Regions from separate parts of the Desulfovibrio psychrotolerans genome, predicted to be linked through region 2. Evidence: riboswitches for the same ligand, from Rfam matches in the RefSeq annotation. Region 2 holds a riboswitch; each other region holds the start of a gene.

Region 1 (6,545 bases), on a different contig from region 2:
TTTTACCAACCCTCCTGTCCACCGCCAGGGCAAGCAAGACGCACAGCCGCCTGCCCAATCAGACGATCAGGCAGTTCAACGCCCGTCAGAAAAGCCGCCAGGCAAGCTGTCAGGCACCTGCCTGCGCGATCCATTCGTGCAGCGGAGATTCCATAAGTGCGCAAATCTCGTCCAGACGCTCCGGTGTCTGCGCCTCAAACCGCAGCACCAGCACAGGCTGCGTGTTCGATGCCCGCACAAGCCCCCACCCATCTGCAAAGCGAACCCGCACACCGTCTATCTCGCACGTTTCGTACTGTTCCCGGAAGAACGCCTGCGCACGGCTCACAATATCAAATTTAAGCCTGTCAGGACAGGCTATGTGCACCTCCGGGGTGCTGAACGAAGGCGGCCATCCCGGCAGCTCCGTCAGCGGCGTTTCGCTGCGGGAAAGGATAGACGCAAGCCGCGCAGCCCCGAACAGGGCATCGTCAAATCCGAACCAATCTTCGTTGAAGAACAGATGCCCGGACAACTCGCCCGCCATGGGCGCATTCTCTTCCAGCATTTTCGCCTTCATGACCGAATGCCCCGTCACCCACATGAGGGGCTTCCCGCCATGGGCGGCAATGTCATCAAACAGCCTGTGCGAGCACTTCACGTCCGCCAGCAGCAGGCTGCCGGGCAGCCGCGAGAGCACATCGCGGGTGAACAGGCAATACAATTCATCACCTGCCAGCAGCCTGCCCGCCGCATCCACCACGCCCAGCCGGTCGGCATCGCCGTCCAGCCCCACGCCCATATCCGCACCAGTCGCCCGCACCCGCGCCACAAGGTCCGTCATGTTGCGCTCCACCGTAGGGTCCGGGTGATGGTTGGGAAAATCCCCGTCCGGCTCGCAATAAAGCTCCTCCACCTCACAGCCCATGCGGCGCAGCAGTTCCGCGCAGTGTTCTCCGCCCATTCCGTTGCCGCCATCCACCACCACCTTGAGAGGCCGCTTCAGCGCATTGCGTTCCAGAACCGCCTCCATGTAGGCGGGCACTATGTCGTGCTCCCCCCCCACGCCCTGCCCCACGGCAAAGTCCCCGGAGGCCATAATCTCATATATCTCGCGCATGGCTACAGTATGCACGGTCCCACGACCGGACCACACCTTAAACCCATTGTATTCCGGCGGGTTGTGGCTTGCTGTTATCATCACTCCAGCCTGTCGCCCCAGATGCACCACCCCGAAATACAGTTGCGGCGTGGCCACCATGCCCAGCGAAATAACGTCCACGCCGGTGGAAAGCAGCCCTTCCGTCAGAGCACGCAGATACGCGGGGGAGGAATGGCGGCAGTCGTGTCCGAGCACCGCAGCCTGCTGGTTACGGCGCAGGAAAAACGTACCGAGCGCCTTGCCCAGACATTCCACCCACTCTTCATCAAAATCACGGTCCACAACGCCACGTATATCATAGGCGCGGAATACGGTTTCGGAAACAAGTTTCATGGATGCTGCCCGGATGTTTGCGCGGCGCGTCTCAAGACCGTCACCGCATGGTTTTCAAGTGTTCCTGCTTGACCAAAAGCAACAACTGCCATACTTTTCATGCATTATGAACTGGGATTGGGAAAAACTGCAAGAAAAACGGCAAAGGCAATCCGGCGGCGGACAGGGCCCCGGTCCCGGCTGGACACCCAGCGGACCGGGTGGTGATCCTGTTGGCGAAAGCCTGAAAAAGCTGCGGAACCTCAAATTTCCCGCAGGCAAGGCCATAATCGGCGTGCTGCTTTTTCTTTGGCTGGCTTCCGGCATCTTCATCGTGGAACCTGCGGAAGTGGGCGTGGTGCTGCGTTTCGGCGAACATGTCCGAACCGTGGAATCCGGCCCCCACTATCACATGCCGTTCCCGATTGAATCCGTTTACAAACCTAACGTTATGGAAATCCGTCGTGTGGAGGTGGGCTTCCGGTCCGTGGACCGCAACACCGCCGCCCAACAGGGTGGAGTCCGTCCGGTCAAGGAAGAGTCGCACATGCTCACCGGTGACGAGAACATCGTAGATGTTCAGTTCATCGTGCAGTACCAGATAAGCGACCCTGTAGCCTATCTCTTCAACGTCACGCAGCAGTCGTGGACAGTGAAGAACGCGGCAGAAGCCGCCATGCGCGAAATCATCGGGTACAACCAGATTGATAACGCCCTCACCGAAGGCAAGACAGAAATCCAGAACAGATGCCGCGACCTGCTGCAAAACATTCTGGACCGCTACGGAATCGGCGTGCGTGTCATAGCCGTGCAGATGCAGAATGTGCATCCCCCCCGCGAGGTCATAGACGCTTTCAAGGACGTGGCAAGCGCCCGTGAGGACCGCAGCCGAATCGTTAACGAGGCGGAAGCCTACCGGAACGAACTGCTGCCCAAAGCACGCGGTCTCGCTGCCGAAGTCGTGAACCAGGCGCAGGCGTACCGCGAAACCGTTGTGCGCAACGCAGAGGGTGAAGCAGCCCGCTTCACTGCCGTCCTTGAAGAGTACAACAAGGCCAAGGACGTTACCAGAAAGCGTATGTATCTTGAAACCATGGAAGAAATACTTTCCAACCCGGAAATTGAAAAGATCATCATGCCGGACAAGGGCCTTTCCGGCATAGTTCCCTACCTGCCGCTGGACAAAACCGTGCGCACCAAGAAGGGAGGGGAATAAGCCATGAGCAATCGTTCCCTCCTTCTCATTGTAGGCGTATGTGTGGCAATCGTGGTGTTCTTCCAGTCCGCCTTCACCGTGCATCAGACACAGCGCGCCCTTGTGCTGCAACTGGGCAAGCCCGTGGGCGGCATTCTGGAACCGGGACTGCATTTCAAGCTGCCTTTCGTGCAGAATGTCATCTATCTCGATTCGCGCGTGCTGGACTACGACACCCAGCCTGCGGAAGCCATTACGCAGGACAAAAAAGCACTGGTCATGGACAACTATGTGCGTTGGCGCATTGTTGACCCGTTGCGGTTCTACCAGACCGTGCGGACCATTCCCAGCGCGCAGGCGCGTCTGGAAGATATCGTCTATTCGCAGCTGCGGGTATACATCGGCCAGTTCACGCTTACGCAGATCGTATCCGAAGAACGCATCGCCATCATGGACAAGGTGACCAAGCGCGCTTCGGAGATCATTTCCGAATATGGTATAGAGATCATAGACGTTCGCATTAAGCGCACCGACCTGCCTGCGGAAAACCAGCGTGCCATCTTCGGACGCATGCAGGCAGAGCGCGAACGGCAGGCAAAGCAGTACCGCTCCGAGGGCCAGCAGGAATCCACCACCATCCGGTCCACTGCGGACAAGGAACAGGCGGTTATCCTTGCGCAGGCCCGCAGAGAAGCCTCCATCATACGTGGTGAGGGCGAAGCCAGAGCTGCCCGCGTCTTTGCAGAAGCTCTTAGTAAGGCCCCGGACTTCTATGAGTTCCAGCGTTCGCTCGAAACCTACCGCAAGAGCTTTAAGACCAATACCAGAATACTCCTCTCCACGGATGACCCGTTCCTGAAACACATGGAGTGAGTACTCCCTCACACATAATGTTGTAGGCGCGGCAGGGTGTATATCACATCCCTGCCGCGCCTTTGCATTGCCGCACTGTTCGCATACGCCAACAAGACGCAGCTTTCCTGAAAGAAGTTGCTAACATACCCGACACATCATTTTGCCATTTGATTACATCGCAATTTTTGTATATGGTAAGACACGTCCATTTACATCGGCAATAGTACGGGGGCAAATGTGCCTGCTGACGTGCACCACAAACTATTCCGGGGACGCAAAGGAATGCGTAACGCAGGGTATGCAACCGGCATGTGCCGTAAACGCCATTTTTCATGTGCAGGGAGGGATGCACGGAAAGCGGCGCACCACAAAGGTGCAGCACCTCACCGTCATGGGGAGCCGCAAATGGCCGAATCGGCAGGCAGTCAAACTGCCAGCTGCGTACTCCAACAGACCCGGCAATATATGCATTCTGTTATACAAGATAAACAATACTGTCAACACTCAAGCATGTCCCCCTTCAACATGCGGCGGCTTGGCAGGCGGGAGAAATCACGTGACGAGTTTCGATGAAGTTTTTGAGCGCATTAAGCTCTCCACCCACACACGGACGCAGGTTGAGCTTGCGGACGTGCTGGACATCCGTCAGTCCAGCATATCCGATGCAAAACGCCGCAACTCCGTGCCATCCGACTGGTACATGAAGCTTTTCGAAAAGTTCGGCCTTAACCCGGACTGGCTGAAAAAGGGCATAGGCCCCATGTATCTGCGCACCGAACAGGGATATGAACCTCTTGAAGGACCCGTTGCGGGACGGGTGTTTGAAGACTCTGCCAAGTTTGGCGACCCGGACGCACGCAACGCCGTTGTCACCATCCACTCCATGCAATGTGAAAACGGAGAAAATGGCGAACGCCTGCTCAAGGGTGTTGGCAAGCTGAGCATACCGCAATCGTTTGCCGGCACGCATATTCAGGTGCTGCGCGTAGAAACCTCCGGCATGGAGCCGTTAATCCACAAGGGAGCGTACGTCGGTCTGGATTCAAGCCAGAAGAACATACTTTCCGGCGAGATATACGGCGTATTCGTACCTTACGAAGGCATTTCGCTGAAGCGCCTGTTTCTGGACGCGGCCAACAGCCGCTTTGTCATGCGCAGCGAAAATCAGTCGCACCCGGAGCAGTATCTGCCTGTGGACAAGCGCGCAGAGTCCATCATGGGCCGCGTAGCATGGGTGCTGCAGACGCTGTAGCCCTGCGAACGATTCTCCAACATAGCTAGAAAGGGCGACCGCACGGTCGCCCTTTTCCATTTCATGCCTCAGCCAATACCTGCTTGCCATTTCGAAAATATTTCTATATTCGAATATCCTGATACAGCACAGGGAAACGGAAGACGGTGTAAATCCGTCACGGTCGCGCCACTGTAACCGGCATGCCCCGGTGTGCTCCCTGCCTCGTGCGGGAAGCACACACACTACGGAGCCGGAAAGTCAGGAGACGTCCCTGTGCCGGAGCACGACTGTCTCGCGATTGGACAGGCATAGCTCGCTGCGCACGGGCATATCCGACTCTCTGCCCACGCACGCCTTGCCCGGATATCGAGTTGTCGCTGCTTCTTTTATTCCAACCAATAAAAGGAGTGACACGCATGAAAACCCACATTCTTGGCTTTCCCCGCATCGGGGCAGACCGCGAACTCAAAAAGGCGCTGGAGGCCTTCTGGCGCGGAGAAACCTCAGCACAAGACCTTCAGGCCGTTGCAAAGACCCTCAAAGAAAGGCACTGGGCCATTCAGCACAGGGCCGGTCTCGACTGGGTGACCACCGGCGATTTTTCCTACTACGATCATGTGCTGGATACCGCCTGCATGCTTGGCTGCATTCCGGAACGATTCGGTATTTCAACATGCGATGCAGGCACCCCTGTGCCATTTGAAGACTACTTCCGCATGGCCCGCGGAGATGCCGCCCGGAACATTCCGGCCATGGAAATGACCAAGTGGTTCAACACCAACTACCACTTCATCGTGCCGGAAATTTCGGCGCACCAGCAAATCAGGTTCTCCAGCCCGCAGTTGGTTGAAGACACGCGGCAGGCCAGTGCGCTGGGCTACACGCCCAAACCTGTCATCCTTGGCCCCATAACCTTTCTCTCGCTTGCCAAATCCACAGACGGGAGCGATTGCTGGCAGCATGCCGATGCCGTGGCAGATGCATATGCGGAACTGCTGGCGCAGCTTGATGGTGTATGCCCGTGGATTCAGATTGACGAGCCAATTCTCTGCGCAGACCTCTCCCCTGCCGGAAGAGCAGCATTCCCCCGCGTCTATGAGCGGCTTAACGGCGCACTCAAAAACACTGGTCTCCTCCTCGCCACGTATTTCGATGTGCTGGACGACAACATGGAGCTGGCGCTTTCTTCCGGGTGTTCAGGGCTGCATGTGGACCTCGTCCGGGGCGGAGCAACGCTCAATTCCCTGCTGGTGTGCCTTCCCGGCCACATGTCACTCTCCGCAGGGATTGTGGACGGGCGGAACATCTGGAAAACCGACCTCGCCAAAGCCCTTGCCACCCTCGGCAACATCCTTGACCGCTTTGATGCGCGCCGGCTCATAATAGGCTCCAGTTGTTCGCTAATGCATTGCCCCGTGGATCTTGAGCACGAAGACCGGCTGGACCCGGAACTGAAATCTTGGATGGCCTTTGCTGTCCAGAAATGCCGGGAGATAAGCGACCTTGCTTTTCTTTTGGGCGAGCCGGGGGGACAGGTGAGCACGGAAGGCATTTCGCTGCTGGAGGAAAACGCCGCTGAGCTGCGTTCACGCCGGACCAGCGGCAGGGTTCATAAACCCGCCGTGCGTGAACGTTGTAATGCGGTGGGACCCCACATGCTCTGCCGCCCCACCCCCCATGCGGACCGCAAAAAGGCTCAGGAGTGGTTGAATCTGCCCGTGCTGCCGACCACCACCATTGGCTCATTTCCCCAGACGACCGCCATCCGGCAGGCCAGAACCCTGATGAGCAACGGCACCATGCCCAGT
Region 2 (6,545 bases):
TTACCATTGTTATGCATGTCATGGCCGGTACGCTGACGCAGCAGGTCAAAGATTTCCACCTTGCGGGCTATGTCGAGGCCGGATGTCGCCTCATCCAGCAGCAGGCATTCTGTCTGCTGGGCCAGAGCGCGGGCAATGAGCACCCGCTGGAATTCACCGCCGGAAAGGGTGCAGGCGGAACGGTGCGCCAGGTGCGCGGTGCCTGTTTCTTCCATGGCGGCAAGGGCGATGCGCCGGTCCTGTTCTGTGTAGCCGCCAAGGAAGGAAATGTGGGGGTAACGGCCCATGAGTACCAGCGAGAAGGCTTCCATGTCCGGCGGCTCGCCCATGCGTTGCGGCACAGAGGCCAGATGCCGGGCGCGCACGGCAGGCGGCATGGCGGCGCAGTCGTTGCCGTGGATGCGCATTTCGCCCGCAAGAGGCGGCAGTACCCCGGATAAGGTGAGCAGCAGGGTGGTTTTTCCGCTCCCGTTAGGGCCGAGCAGCCCCACCATTTCGCCGGGTTGAACGGAAAGGCTCACCCCGGAAAGAACGGGAATGCCGGCGTAGCCGCAGACTGCGTTGTGCAGGGTGATCATACGGCATCCCCCGCAGCGCGCCGCCTCAGCAGCAGGCAGAAGAAGGGGCCGCCAAGAAGCGCGGTGACCACGCCCACGGGCAGTTCTGCGCCCTGCGGCAGGATGGTGCGGGCAGCCACATCGGACCACAGGAGCAGCAGCCCGCCGGAAAGCCCGCTGCTGACCAGCAGGGGGCGGTGCTCTCCTCCTTGCAGCATGCGCATAAGGTGGGGCACTACCAGCCCCACAAAGCCTATGACACCGGAAACAGCAACGGCTGCGGCTGTGAGCATGCTCGCGCCGATGAGCAGGCGCAGGCGCACCGTATCGGCGTTCATGCCCAGCTGACGCGCCTGCGTGTCGCCCAGGGCCAGAATATCCAGTTCGCGTGAGTAACGCCAGATGAGCAGCAGGCCGGGGACCAGCCACGGCAGCATGAGGCCGCATTCGTTCCAGCCACGCCCTTGCATGCTGCCCATTATCCAGAAGACGATGGAGGCCACGGAGTCTTCATCCAGCGACTTGACCAGCGAGATGAGGGCTGCAAGAAAGGTGGCCACCACCACGCCCGCCAGTACCAGCGTTTCCCGCCGCAGCCTGCCCCCGGAACGGCCCAGAATAATGACCGCGAACAGGGCCAGCAACGCGCCGCCAAGGGCGGCGGCAGGCAGAAAACCCACGGCGGGAAGCAGCGGCAGCGCGCCCGTAAAGCCCAGCAGAATGGCAAGCGAGGCTCCGAAGGCAGCGCCGCTGGATACGCCAAGGGTGAAGGGGTCTGCCAGCGGGTTGCGCAGAATACCCTGAAACACGGTGCCCGTCACGGCGAGCGAGGCGCCCACCAACAGGGAAAGCACAATGCGCCCGAGCCGTATATCCCACACCACAAGGCTCACGGTGGGGGAGGCGGGCTCTGCTGCCGCACTCAGGGAAAAAAGGTCGGCAAGCCGTACGACCAGCACCGTCAGCACATCGCGCACGGCAATGTCCATGGGCCCGAAAAGACAGGCCGACACCACGGAGACAAGGCACGCCGCCAGTGCGCACAGGGCTGTGCGCCGGAAGCGGCGGGCACGCTCCGTATGTCGTGCGGATGTGTGTTCCGTGGTGTCGGCCATATTGCAAGTTCCTTGTCCGTGGACGGGACGGGCTTATTCTTACTCTTCGTCCAGCGCGCCGAAGGCGTCCTTCAGGTGGTCCACCCACAGGGCGGCAACGGCGTCATACTCCCCGGTGCCACGCAGGACGGTATGAACGGTGAAGCCCTGCTTTTCCAGCACGCTCTTCCAGCTATCTTCTTCCGGTCCTGCCATATCGTTGCGGGCATGGTCGCCCGCCACCGCCATGAGCGGCATGAGCCACACGGTCTTGAGCTTGCGTGCCTTAAGCGTGGCAATCACGTCATCCAGTTCCGGCGCGCCCTCCACGGTGCCCACAAACGTGTTGAGGTCCACCTTGGAAAGGTAGTGCTGCATGCCGGGGTAGTAGATGTTTGCCGGGTGGTGGGTGCCGTGCCCCATGAGCACAATGGCTTCGCCGGGTTTGCGCTGTTCCGGGAAGGTGGAAACCAGTGCGGCTGCTGCGCGTTCCATATCCTCATGGGTGCAGAGCAGCGGCATGCCGAGCACGACCTTGCGGGTGCCCTTGGGCATGTTGCGGAAAGCGGCAACGGTCTTTTGCAGGGCGTGGAACTCTTCACCGGGAATGGTGTGCAGCGACTGAACTGCCACGTGGGTGAAGCCTTCGTCCCCCATGCGGGCAAGGGCGGAGGCGGGAGAGAGCTTTTCCTTGCCTTCTTCCTCCTGCACGGTGCGGCGCACCTGCTTGGCGGAGTAGGCCCAGCGGATTTCTGTATCGGGAAACGCCTTGCGGGTTTCTTCTTCAATGTTATCAAGCGCAACGCGCGCCTCGGGCACGGTGGTGCCAAAGGCTACCAGCAGAATGCCCTTGCGCGTTTGCGGGGCGTTGCCGTGTCCGGCAGCGGCGGGCAGCGTGAGCAGAACGGCGAGAAGCAGGGCAGTGGCAAGCGCGGCAAAACGGCGCGTGGCAATGGAACAACGCATGAAAAAAACCTCCAAAGATGTCTTTGGGGCAGTGAGGGGACGGGGAACAAAAAAACCTTCCATGCGATAGGGCATGGAAGGATACCGTATTTATCCGTCCCGGATTTCCGCACAGCAGTAGCCCCGTGCATGCGGAAGATGCCTCCGGCCCTGTGGAGAACGAACGTGGCGTACGCAGGCAGGGCCGCACCGAATGCTCAGGCAGGTCTTCCGGCTTGTCCCACCGTTTCCGGCCTTCCCGGACTTGTATCCAGTGGCGCGCGGGGGAAACGGCTTGCGGGGGACTTACGGCGGCGGGTCCGCTCCCGTTTTGCACGGGATTCCCTGTTAGGCCCCGGGGGGGCACCTGAACAGGCGCACAATAGGCCAGCGTGAAGGGGCGGTCAAGGAGATCAAGGAGATCAAGGAGAGCCTTTGGGAATCTGCTCAGGCCAGTGCGACATAGCCTGCCGTGACCAGCAGCAGGCTGGCAACGCGCAGAAACTGGCTTTGCAGCAGCATGACAAGGCCCAGACGGGGGGTAAAAACCCCTGCGTGCGCGGGCAACTGGTGCCGGATGGCACGTATGGGTGTGGCCACTATGGTTCCCAGAACAAGGGCCAGCACTGCCTGCTGGGTGGTCAGGGAGCCTGCGTCCAGCAATGCGCCTGCCGCTGCAATGCCGGATGTGAATTCTGCCGCCACGGCAAAGACCACCACGCTGACAGCCTCTACGGGCAGCAGGCCGGTGACGACCCAGTGTGCGGCCATGTCGCGCAGATTTTCGAACACCCCGGTCTGGTTCAGGGCGTACATGAGCAGGTAGATGGGAACGGTTATGGTGACGATGCGCCAGAACCGGTTGCGGAACGCGGCAAGGATCTTTTGCGGCGTGGTGCGGTCCGTGTTCCGGCCCGTATTCTGGCTGGTGCTGTCCCCGGCGGGGTGTGCCGTTGCCGTGGCTGGGCTGGCATCCGTCTCGGCGGATATTCCGGCGGCGGGCGCGGCGTGCAGGGTGGCGCGGGTCCAGGCCAGAACCCCCAGCGTGCGCAGCATGGCGGCAAGGGCGTTCAGGGCAAGGTATATGGCTCCGGCGGAGCGGGTCATGGGAACCACCACAAAAAAGGTGGTGGGCAGGTGCAGCAGAAAGACGGGCAGGCCGGTGTTTACAAGGTAGGAAAGGCGCATTTCACGCTCCCCCAGCCTGCCGTCGCGCCATGCGTTCATGAGCATGGCGTTGGCTGCGGTGCCGGAAAAGAAGGCGGTGGCAAAGGCCGCTCCGGACGCATCGCGCAGGCGTCCGAACCGCATGAGCGGTCGCACGGCAGCGGCGAGCCACGCAGACCAGCCCATGCCCTCCACGGCAAGGCCCGCCACGAGCCCCACCCCAAGAAAGGCCAGCATGCGTGTAAGCGGCCGCAGCAGTTCCGGCCACGCCTTGCTCCATGCCAGCAACGCCGGGTCGTGCCTGAATATGACCCACAGGGCCAGCCCGCAAAGGAGCACAGGCAGCAGGAGCGAGGTTGCGCCGCGTTTTTTGCGCATTCCACTCTTTTCCGGCCTGTTTGGCGTGGGGCTGCCATGAGCGTCGGGTTTGTCGGTTGTGTCTGGCCTGTCTGGCACATCGGGTCTATCGGTTTTGTCGGGCGTGCGCATGGTGTGTCGTCCTGTGGGCTGCGGGCATGGCTGTATAGCGTGTTCGTGTAAAAGTCACAATGTCGTTTTCGTTACGGCACGAATCTTCACTACTGTTCGGGCAGGCATTCAACCGACCGTACACACTCAGGTATGTCCCAAGGGGAGGGAAAACATGCATGCACTCACAATTACAGGGCCGATGAACGCTTCCGCCTTAACGATGCCCGGACACGCTTCAGCCGTTCCGGCAACAGGGCTTCAGGAAATTGCCGGAGGGCTGGTGCGGGTGGTAGCCGATGTTCTGGCACCGGCAACCGTTTCAGGAGCGGCAGCACGGGGAGAGCATCAGGTGCGGATGCAGCCTGCTGTTCAGGCGGAAAGCCGGGCAGGTCGTCTGGCTGGAAGACAGGAAGGACGGCTGGCGGTGCAACTGATGGCAGAATCACTGCCGCCTTACACGGTGACTGCGCTGGAGCCGTTTTTATCCGCACGGACCGTAAGCCAGCACTGCGGCAGCCTTGGCTCGGACAGTATACGGGACGTGGAGCTGGAACTGGAAGCGCTGATCAGCAATATGCCCGTTGCCGGACAGGGGCTGGAGGCCGTGGTCCGCCATGTGGCGCGGCTTGATTCCGGTCGGCCCGAGGTTCGGCGCGTGACCGAATGCCTGTGCACACTCCACAACCACGCGCTGTACTGGCGTAGCATGAAGCCCGGAGGGGGCGGCAGACCCAAAGCACAACTCATGGATGCTATTGTGGCGTCCTTCGGTTCATGGGAAGCCTTTCGGGATGTGTTTCTTGCCCGCGCCGCCAACCGTCTGTGGGCAGGCTGGTTATGGCTTGTCTCCGATGGTGCGAGCGTCTCACTCATGCATGCCATGGCTGCCACCTCTCCCCTGCTGACGGGCAGGCAGCCGCTGCTGGCGTTGGACCTGTGGGAGCTTGCCTACCATAAGGATTACGGGGACGATCGCGCCCGCTATGCGGAAACCTTTCTGCATAGTCTGGTTGACTGGAGCCATGCTGAGCATCTCTACAGTTCACGCCGTTAATGCAGGACGCGTTGTCGCCCTGCCTTAGTTTTTTGCGTCGCAGTGCAGGATGATAGCTGATGCGGCGTTTAGAATGTGTGGACAGCGCCTAATACTACATTGCCGATGCAGGCGGTTTGGGTGTAGTATGACTACTGCACGAAGACGCGCGGCGGAAAGGCTGGCTTTCCGCGGGTGGGAACTAGGCGTTTTCCTTTGACTTTTTCCTGAACGGCGGGGCTATGTCGCAAACCAATATTCTGCTTGAGTCAGGGACCAACGAACTTGAAATCGTAGAGTTCTTCATTGATGAAGAGGACGGTTATCGGGCGCATTACGGAGTGAATGTCGCAAAAGTGCTGGAAATACTGCGTAAGCAGCCGGTTACTTCCATGCCCGAAATGCCGAACCCGGCGGTGATGGGGGCTTTCAAGCACAGGGATAATACCTTGGTGGCGCTTATAGACCTTGCCACCTATTTGGGGCGGCATCGGATTCAGTCTGCTGAACCCAAGGTTATTGTAACAGAATTCAACGAGGTCGTTTCCGCGTTTCTTGTTTCCGGCGTCAACCGTATCCACCGCATGAGCTGGGAAGAGGTGGAAGCCCCCAGCGAGTTTCTGCAGCGCACCACGCAGAACGCCATAACCGGCGTGGTCCGGCTGGAGGGGCGGGTGGTCTTTTTGCTGGATCTGGAGATGATTGTGGCGGATCTGGATTCCAGCCTTGCCATCCGCATGGACCCGAACGCGGCGGTACGCAATTGCGGTAAGGTGTATACCATTGTGCACGCAGATGATTCCGGCAGTGTGCGCAATCTGGTGAAGACCCTGCTTGAGGCATGTAATTTTAAAGTGGTGCAGTTTACGAACGGGCGCGATGCTTGGGAGTTTCTGGAACGGCAGATGGTCCGTGCGCAAGAGGAAGGATGCCCGGTGACAGAGTATGTTCAAGGGGTCATTTCGGACATAGAGATGCCCCAGATGGACGGGCACAACCTGTGCAAGCGCATTAAGGATAGTACGGTTCTGCGGGTGTTGCCGGTTGCCCTGTTCTCCTCGCTGATCACGGAAAAGCTGGAGCACAAGGGGCAGGCTGTGGGAGCGGACGCCCAGTTTGCCAAGCCGGACTTGCAACGGCTGAGCGACCGTATGCTGGAGTTGCTGGAAGCCAGAGGTCTGTAGCGGTTTTTCGGACACCGGTTACTGCCGGTGCCCCATCATTCAGATTTTTTCATCTCTGTGAAAAGATATCGCGCCGCCCTTTTGGGCGGCGCGC
Region 3 (6,545 bases), on a different contig from region 2:
AGGTCGAGGAAGTCTTCCTCGTTGTGCGCAAGGTAGGCAAGCTTGGGCAGGTTAAGCGTTACCACGCCTATGGAACCGGTAAGGTCGCCCGCGCCGAACAGGCCGCCTGTCTTTTTGCGGATTTCGCGCAGGTCCATCTGCAGACGGCAGCACATGGAGCGCACGTCTTCCGGGTTAAGGTCGGAATTGATGAAGTTCTGGAAGTAGGGCACCCCGTACTTGGCGGTGAGCCGCAGCAGCAGCCTGCCTGCTTCTGAATCCCACGCAAAGTCCTTGGTCACGTTGTACGTGGGAATGGGGAAGGAGAAGATGCGCCCGTCTGCATCGCCTTCCAGCATGACTTCAAGGAAGGCGCGGTTGATCATTTCCATTTCCTCGGCGTAGTCGCCGTAGGTGGTATCTTGATACACGCCGCCGATGATGACGGGTTCCTTGGCGATGTGCGCGGGCGGAACCATATCGAAGGTAAAGTTGGTGAACGGGCTCTGTCCGCCCCACCGGGAGGTGGTGTTCAGGTTGAACACCATCTTCTGCAACTGCTGGCGCACCTGCTTGTAGCTCAGGCCGTCGTTGCGGATGAAGGGGGCAAGGTAGGTGTCTACATTGTTGAACGCCTGTGCGCCTGCCCATTCATTTTGCAGCGTGCCGAGAAAATTGACTATCTGCCCGCAGGCGGAGTCGAAGTGCTTGGCCGGGGCCGAGCAGCTGCGTCCTTCCAGATTGAAGCCTTCCAGCAAAAGGTCGCGCAGGCTCCAGCCGGAGCAGTAACCCGCAAGGCCGAAGGAAAGGTCGTGAAGGTGAAAATAGCCGTGGTTATGCGCAAGGCGGATTTCTTCGGGGTATTTCTCCAGCACGTAGCGCGCCTGAACCGTGCCCGCCATGTGCAGAATGAGGCCCTGAAACGAGTGGCCCATGTTGGAGTTTTCCTGCACGCGCCAGTCGCTGCGGTCCAGATAGCTTTCAATCATCTTGGAAATGTCCAGATACGCCTGATTCTGGCTGCGCATTTCGCGCCGTTTTTCGCGGTAGATGATGTAGCGTTCCGCCACGGTGTAGAGCCGTGCTTCCATGAGCACCTGCTGCACCATGTCCTGCACATGCTCCTGCTCGGGCATGTCCAGTCCCTCCAGCTTTTTCTCCACCTTGCCGGCAAGGCGTTTGGAGAGCAGGGGGTCTTTTATGCCGCTGCCTTTCAGTGCCTTGAATATGGCGTTGGCAATGCGGTCCAGAGACCATGTTTCGATTCGGCCGTCACGTTTGAGAATCTGATTGGGCATTCTGTCTCCGGCAACACACGGCGTGCTTTGCAGCGCACAGCACAACACCCCGGCGTTAAGGGCGAAACTGCACGCAAAAAAGGCACCTGCACCGTCGGGCGGCGGGCGTGTGTTGTCATTTTGCCGGGAGGCTGTTCGTGCGGGCGGCGGAACCCCCGCACAGCACCGGCGTGCGTTGGAAAAGAGAGTTCAAGACCGCGTTCGGGCATCCTCGTGCCGTTGCGCGTTCTGAAATCGCTTCAGGCAGGTATTCTGGCTTTCCCATGTGCCGCCCGGAGGCGTGCGGGATTACAGCGGCGGGACCGCTCCGGTTTTCCACCGGATTCCCTGTACCGGCCCGTGCGGGCCACCTGAAGAGTACGTTGCGACAATCGGCAAGTTAGCAGAACCTCGCCGCGTGTTCAAGGTTGCAACTGCTGCGGGTGAACGAGGGCATGGCGTGAAGCCGCATGCTTATTTGCAACATGCTGATACCGTGTGATAAAATTTTATCCTTGCCCCCAGATGATTGCGGGCCGGTGCTGAAGGGGACCCCTGGCAGCATTGCTCCGCATGATAGGGCGGGCGGCGCGGACAGATTTTTCGCATGGGTACTAAAGTTCTGCGGCAAAGCTCCGATATGCCTTATCAGGATTATACCGTGCATTGTGGCGTATGCGGGAGGAGACTGCCATGACCACCGACAACAGCGCGCTCATCCTCAGCCTGACCATGCAGTTGCTGCAGCAGGATACCTTGGCCAAGACACTGCTCTCCGGCGGCGGGGCGGACCTGCGCAGCCTGCTGCTCAAGAGCACCGGGGCCAGACGTCTTACGGACCCCACGGCGGCTGCCCTGACGGGGCGTATCCGGAGCGATGCGGGCATGCTGCGGCAGGCCTCGCGCAATGTGTCCGAGGCGGCTTCTGTGTCGCTTATGGCGGCTTCCGGCGTGACCAGCATGCGTGAGTCGCTGGACCGGATGAAGGCCATTGCGGAAGGGGTTGCCGATGGCAGCATAAGCACCACGGCCGGACGGGCGGAATATAATGATCTGGTCAAGGTGATAGACGGCGCTATCGCCTCCGCATCCTACAACGGCATGAAGCTGTTTGACAGCGACGGCTGGGCGGCGGACGAACGCATTACCCTGACCGGAACGGCGGGCGCACCGGGAACCACGGGCAAGGTACACATTCAGGCAGGTACCGGCGGGTTTGATATGAGCCTGCATGACATGTCGTTCATTGCCGACCGCAGCTTTGGCAGCCTGAGCGGCGTGAACGGCCTGACCATGGTGGGAGCCACCGATCTGGCTGACGCGTCTGCCGCCTCCACAGCCGCTACAAGGCTTTCATCACTTTCTTCGTATGTATCCGGCATAGAATCCATGCTTTCCAGCCGTGCCACCGGGTTTGCCTCGCAGGCTTCCGCCCTTGCCTCGCAGGCATCCATTCTGGACACAGCCGCTGCCACCCGTGCGCGTACCACCGAATCGCGCACCCTTGAGCAGCTTATTCTGGACTATCTTGTCACGGATGCGGGCAAGCTGGTGGACAGTTCTTCCTGAGTGGTCCGCAGAAAGGGATTTTTTTGACCGTAAGCCGGGAACAGGAAGAATCCGAGTGCGTATTCGGCTCCGGGCTGGAGTGCCGGCGGCAAGGGGCGTCCGCCGTTCTCCTGAGGGCGCAGGACGGGACGTGACGGAGCGGAGGTTTATTCGCAAAACGAAGCTCCCGGAACCGCAGTCGGTTCCGGGAGCTTTTATCTTGGGTACAATCTTGCGTGACCGGATCAGGCCGTTTTCAGGTCCTCAATAAGGCCTTGCAGCTCCTGCGCCATCTCGGCCAGCTCGTCTACAGCCTGTGATGAACGGGTCATTATTTCAGAGGTTTCCAGCGCAATCATGTTCACCTCTTCCGCGCCGCGGCTTATTTCTTCCGAGGCGGCGGACTGTTCTTCGCTGGCGGTGGCAATGGCGCGGACCTGATCGGCATTGGCCTGCACGATATCCACAATGGCCTTGAGCGAGTCGCCTGCCACGGTGGCAAGTTCCGTGGACTTATCCACGGAGACAGAGGCTTCTTCCATGCCCTTGATGTTCTCGCGCGAGGCCTGCTGAATAGCCTGAATGGCGGTGTGCACTTCTTTGGTGGCCTGCATGGTCTTTTCCGCCAGCTTGCGTACCTCGTCGGCAACCACGGCGAATCCGCGTCCGGCTTCGCCCGCGCGGGCGGCTTCTATGGCCGCGTTCAGTGCCAGAAGGTTGGTCTGGTCCGCAATGTCCGAAATGACGCCCATGACCGAGCCGATGCCCTCTGCGCGCTTGCCCAGTTCTCCCAGACTTTCGCGCAGCGACATGGACTTGGTGTTCACGTCGGAGATGGCACTGACCACGGAATCTACCACGCCGGAGCCTTCGGTTGCTTTGCGCCGGGCATCTTCCGAGTGTTCCGCAGCTTCAGAGGCGTTGCGGGCCACTTCCATGACGGTTGCGTTCATTTCTTCCATGGCGGTGGCTGATTCTGCCGTGCGCTCACGCTGGCGTTCGGAACCTTGCAGGGCTTCGCCGATCTGCTGCGTGAGAAGGCCGGAGGAGGCGTGGATGCGTTCCACAATGGATTCAAGCTGAGCCGCTGCCTGCAACATGCCTTCCCGCTTGGCGCTTTCCGCCTTCAGGCGTGCTTCTTCCGCCTGCCCCATGGCTTCGCGGGCGCGGGAGGATTCTTCCTCTGCCTCTGCGGTCTTGCGTTCGGCCATGCCGATCATTTCCTTGAGCTTTTCCACCATGGTGCGCAGTGCGTTGGCGAGGGTGCCCAGTTCGTCATTCCGCGCAAGGGTGAGCGTTCCGCTGAGATCGCCTCCGGCAACGGCATCTGCAAAGAGCACGCTGCGCCGTATGGCGGCGATGATGCTGCGCACGATGAGGAAGGTGACCAGCCCCACGATGAGAATGACGCCCGCCGTGATGTACAGGCTGGTGTTGCGTACCTGAAGGGCGGCGGCGTAGATGTCTGAACTCATGGCTCCCACGCCGATTATCCAGCCCGTGCGGGGTTCTTCGCGGAAGGTGACCATTTTGTCCGCACCTTCAAAGACGTATTCAATCATGCCGTTCTTCTGGGAGACAATGGCCTTGCCCCAGTCCTGTTCGGTGATATCCAGCTTGAGGATAATGTCTTTTTCGGGGTGGGCTGCCACCTGACCGGACCGGGCAATGATGAAGGCATAGCCGGTGTTGCCCAGCCGGACAGGGTCTACCACCAGCCCTGTAAAGTCTGCCAGTTCCACCGTGCCGTAGAATATGCCGGTTATCCTGTTGTTGGTCTTGGCAGGAACGGCCATGACCACAACGGGCTTGCCGGTGGCGCGGCTGAGGATGGCATCGGAAACCGCCGGTTCGCCGCGCATGGCTTTGGCGAAATAGTCACGGTTGCCCACATTGAGGGTGCCTATCTCGCTGGGTGTGGAGCTGGCGATGACCGTGCCTTCGGCATTGGTGAACTTGATGGCGGAAACAAACTTGGAGTGCTTGGCGAACAGGGCGAGCTGTTCGTTGGCGGCGGTGACCTCGTGCTGATAGATGCCGCCGTTGTCCATGACCCGGGTGTACACGTCCCAGTGGGCTTCCCATGCAAGGGAGTTCTGGATGTCGTCGACCCATGCTGTTGTCTGGCGGGCAAGCGATTCTGCAGACTGTGCAGCCTGCCCGTTCATGGCCTCTTCAACGGCCGATTTGGAAAGACGATAGGATAAGAGGGAAGAAAAACCCATGCCAAGAACAATGAGTGTTAAGACTGGTATAAGTACTCGTTCCCGCAAACCGAATTTCATAAAACCTCCGGAACATAATCATACATATGATAAAAAGTGATGAATGTTTTCCAAAACGCCTATGCGCTGATTTGCCCCTCAGATTCAGCTGCAGTGCAGGCTTGCCTGTTGTTCAAATGCGCCGGGAGGCGGTTGCCCCCATGTTACTCTGTATCTTTTCTTCCGTATCGGCATAACCGGAAAGATGGCTTATAGGGACAACTGAATTTATAAGGCAATTAGAATCGGACACGGTAGCATGAATTTGACATGCTTTCCGGGCAGAATAGCATGGATTGTGACTGTGTGCCATTACAAATATGGAAGATGACCGGAGATTTTTAGGCATTAAAGATGGTCAGGGGCTGTGCGCTTGCATTTTTCCGGCGGTCGTGTTGCTGTGCCCCGCACGGCGGCATGTGCAGCCGGAGAAGAGAGATGGAGCAGTTATGACCAAGACATTGCCCATAGGCATGTTCGATTCGGGCGTGGGGGGGCTGACCGTGCTCAAGGCACTGCGTACCTGCCTGCCCTGCGAAGATATATTGTATCTGGGGGATACGGCCCGGTTGCCCTACGGAACCAAGAGTCCGGAAACGGTTACCCGCTATGCGGTGCAGGCTTCCGGCAGGTTGGTGGAACGTGGGGTGAAATTGCTGGTGGTAGCCTGCAATACCGCCAGTTCCGTGGCACTGGAGGCTTTGCGCGAGGCGTATCCCGGCATTCCCGTGGTCGGTGTGGTGGAGCCGGGGGCGCAGGCGAGCTGTGCGGCTTCCCGCACGGGAACCATTGCGGTTATCGCGACGGAGTCTACCATCCGGGGGAACGCCTACCAGCGGGCCATTCATGCCATACGCCCGCAGGCGCGGGTAATAGGCAGGCCGTGCCCGCTGTTTGTGGCACTTGCGGAGGAAGGCTGGGTGGACGGTGAACTGGTGGAAGGCGTGGCGGCGCGGTATCTGGCTCCGCTGTTCCGGCTTAATCCGCAGTCCTGCCAGAATCCGGAAGATTCCACAGTTTCCCGGGTCCAGCCGTTGCAGCCGTTGCAGCCGTTTCTGGCGGATGAGCCGGACTGCCTTGTGCTGGGGTGCACGCATTTTCCGCTGCTTGCATCGGCCATACGCAACGTCATAGGCCCTGATGTGGCCATAGTGGATTCTGCGGAGACCACTGCCAGCGCAGTGCAGGCTGAGCTTGCCGCGCGTGGCCTGCTGCGTACGGAAGCGGGATGCGGCACCACCCGTTTTCTTACCACGGACGATGTGCCCCGGTTTGCACGCACCGGCAGTCTGTTCCTCGGCATGCCCATAGCCGAGACGGATGTGGAACTGGTGGACCTGTAAGGGGTTGCAGGTTGATATCATTGCCCATGGAGCCGTAGTGTTGCAGTGTTCCGGTACCACAGGCATTGCGGGGACGGGCTGCAGCAGTGCTGCGGATGCACCCGGTCTTGGGATGGTTTTGAAACGTTTGCGAG

What was found. Region 2 has a riboswitch for cobalamin ahead of HUV26_RS07255 (sirohydrochlorin cobaltochelatase). Riboswitches for the same ligand answer to the same signal wherever they lie in the genome.
Region 1: another riboswitch for cobalamin. It lies ahead of metE (5-methyltetrahydropteroyltriglutamate--homocysteine S-methyltransferase); the one in region 2 lies ahead of HUV26_RS07255 (sirohydrochlorin cobaltochelatase).
Region 3: another riboswitch for cobalamin. It lies ahead of HUV26_RS12335 (ribonucleoside triphosphate reductase); the one in region 2 lies ahead of HUV26_RS07255 (sirohydrochlorin cobaltochelatase).

Annotation. Positions count from the first base shown of each region.
Region 1 is NZ_BLVP01000002.1:33,946-40,490, reverse strand. It holds gene HUV26_RS03090 (phosphomannomutase/phosphoglucomutase) at 110-1,474, opposite strand; gene hflK (FtsH protease activity modulator HflK) at 1,581-2,669, shown strand; gene hflC (protease modulator HflC) at 2,673-3,521, shown strand; gene HUV26_RS03075 (LexA family transcriptional regulator) at 4,060-4,755, shown strand; cobalamin riboswitch at 4,848-5,026, shown strand; gene metE (5-methyltetrahydropteroyltriglutamate--homocysteine S-methyltransferase) at 5,154-6,545, shown strand, end outside.
Region 2 is NZ_BLVP01000007.1:251,986-258,530, reverse strand. It holds gene HUV26_RS07265 (ABC transporter ATP-binding protein) at 1-578, opposite strand, end outside; gene HUV26_RS07260 (FecCD family ABC transporter permease) at 575-1,672, opposite strand; gene HUV26_RS07255 (sirohydrochlorin cobaltochelatase) at 1,712-2,617, opposite strand; cobalamin riboswitch at 2,801-2,982, opposite strand; gene HUV26_RS07250 (nucleoside recognition domain-containing protein) at 3,044-4,141, opposite strand; gene HUV26_RS07245 (superoxide dismutase) at 4,407-5,288, shown strand; gene HUV26_RS07240 (chemotaxis protein) at 5,510-6,451, shown strand.
Region 3 is NZ_BLVP01000010.1:89,818-96,362, forward strand. It holds gene HUV26_RS12335 (ribonucleoside triphosphate reductase) at 1-1,277, opposite strand, end outside; cobalamin riboswitch at 1,503-1,646, opposite strand; gene HUV26_RS12340 (flagellin N-terminal helical domain-containing protein) at 1,950-2,825, shown strand; gene HUV26_RS12345 (methyl-accepting chemotaxis protein) at 3,050-5,029, opposite strand; gene murI (glutamate racemase) at 5,518-6,411, shown strand.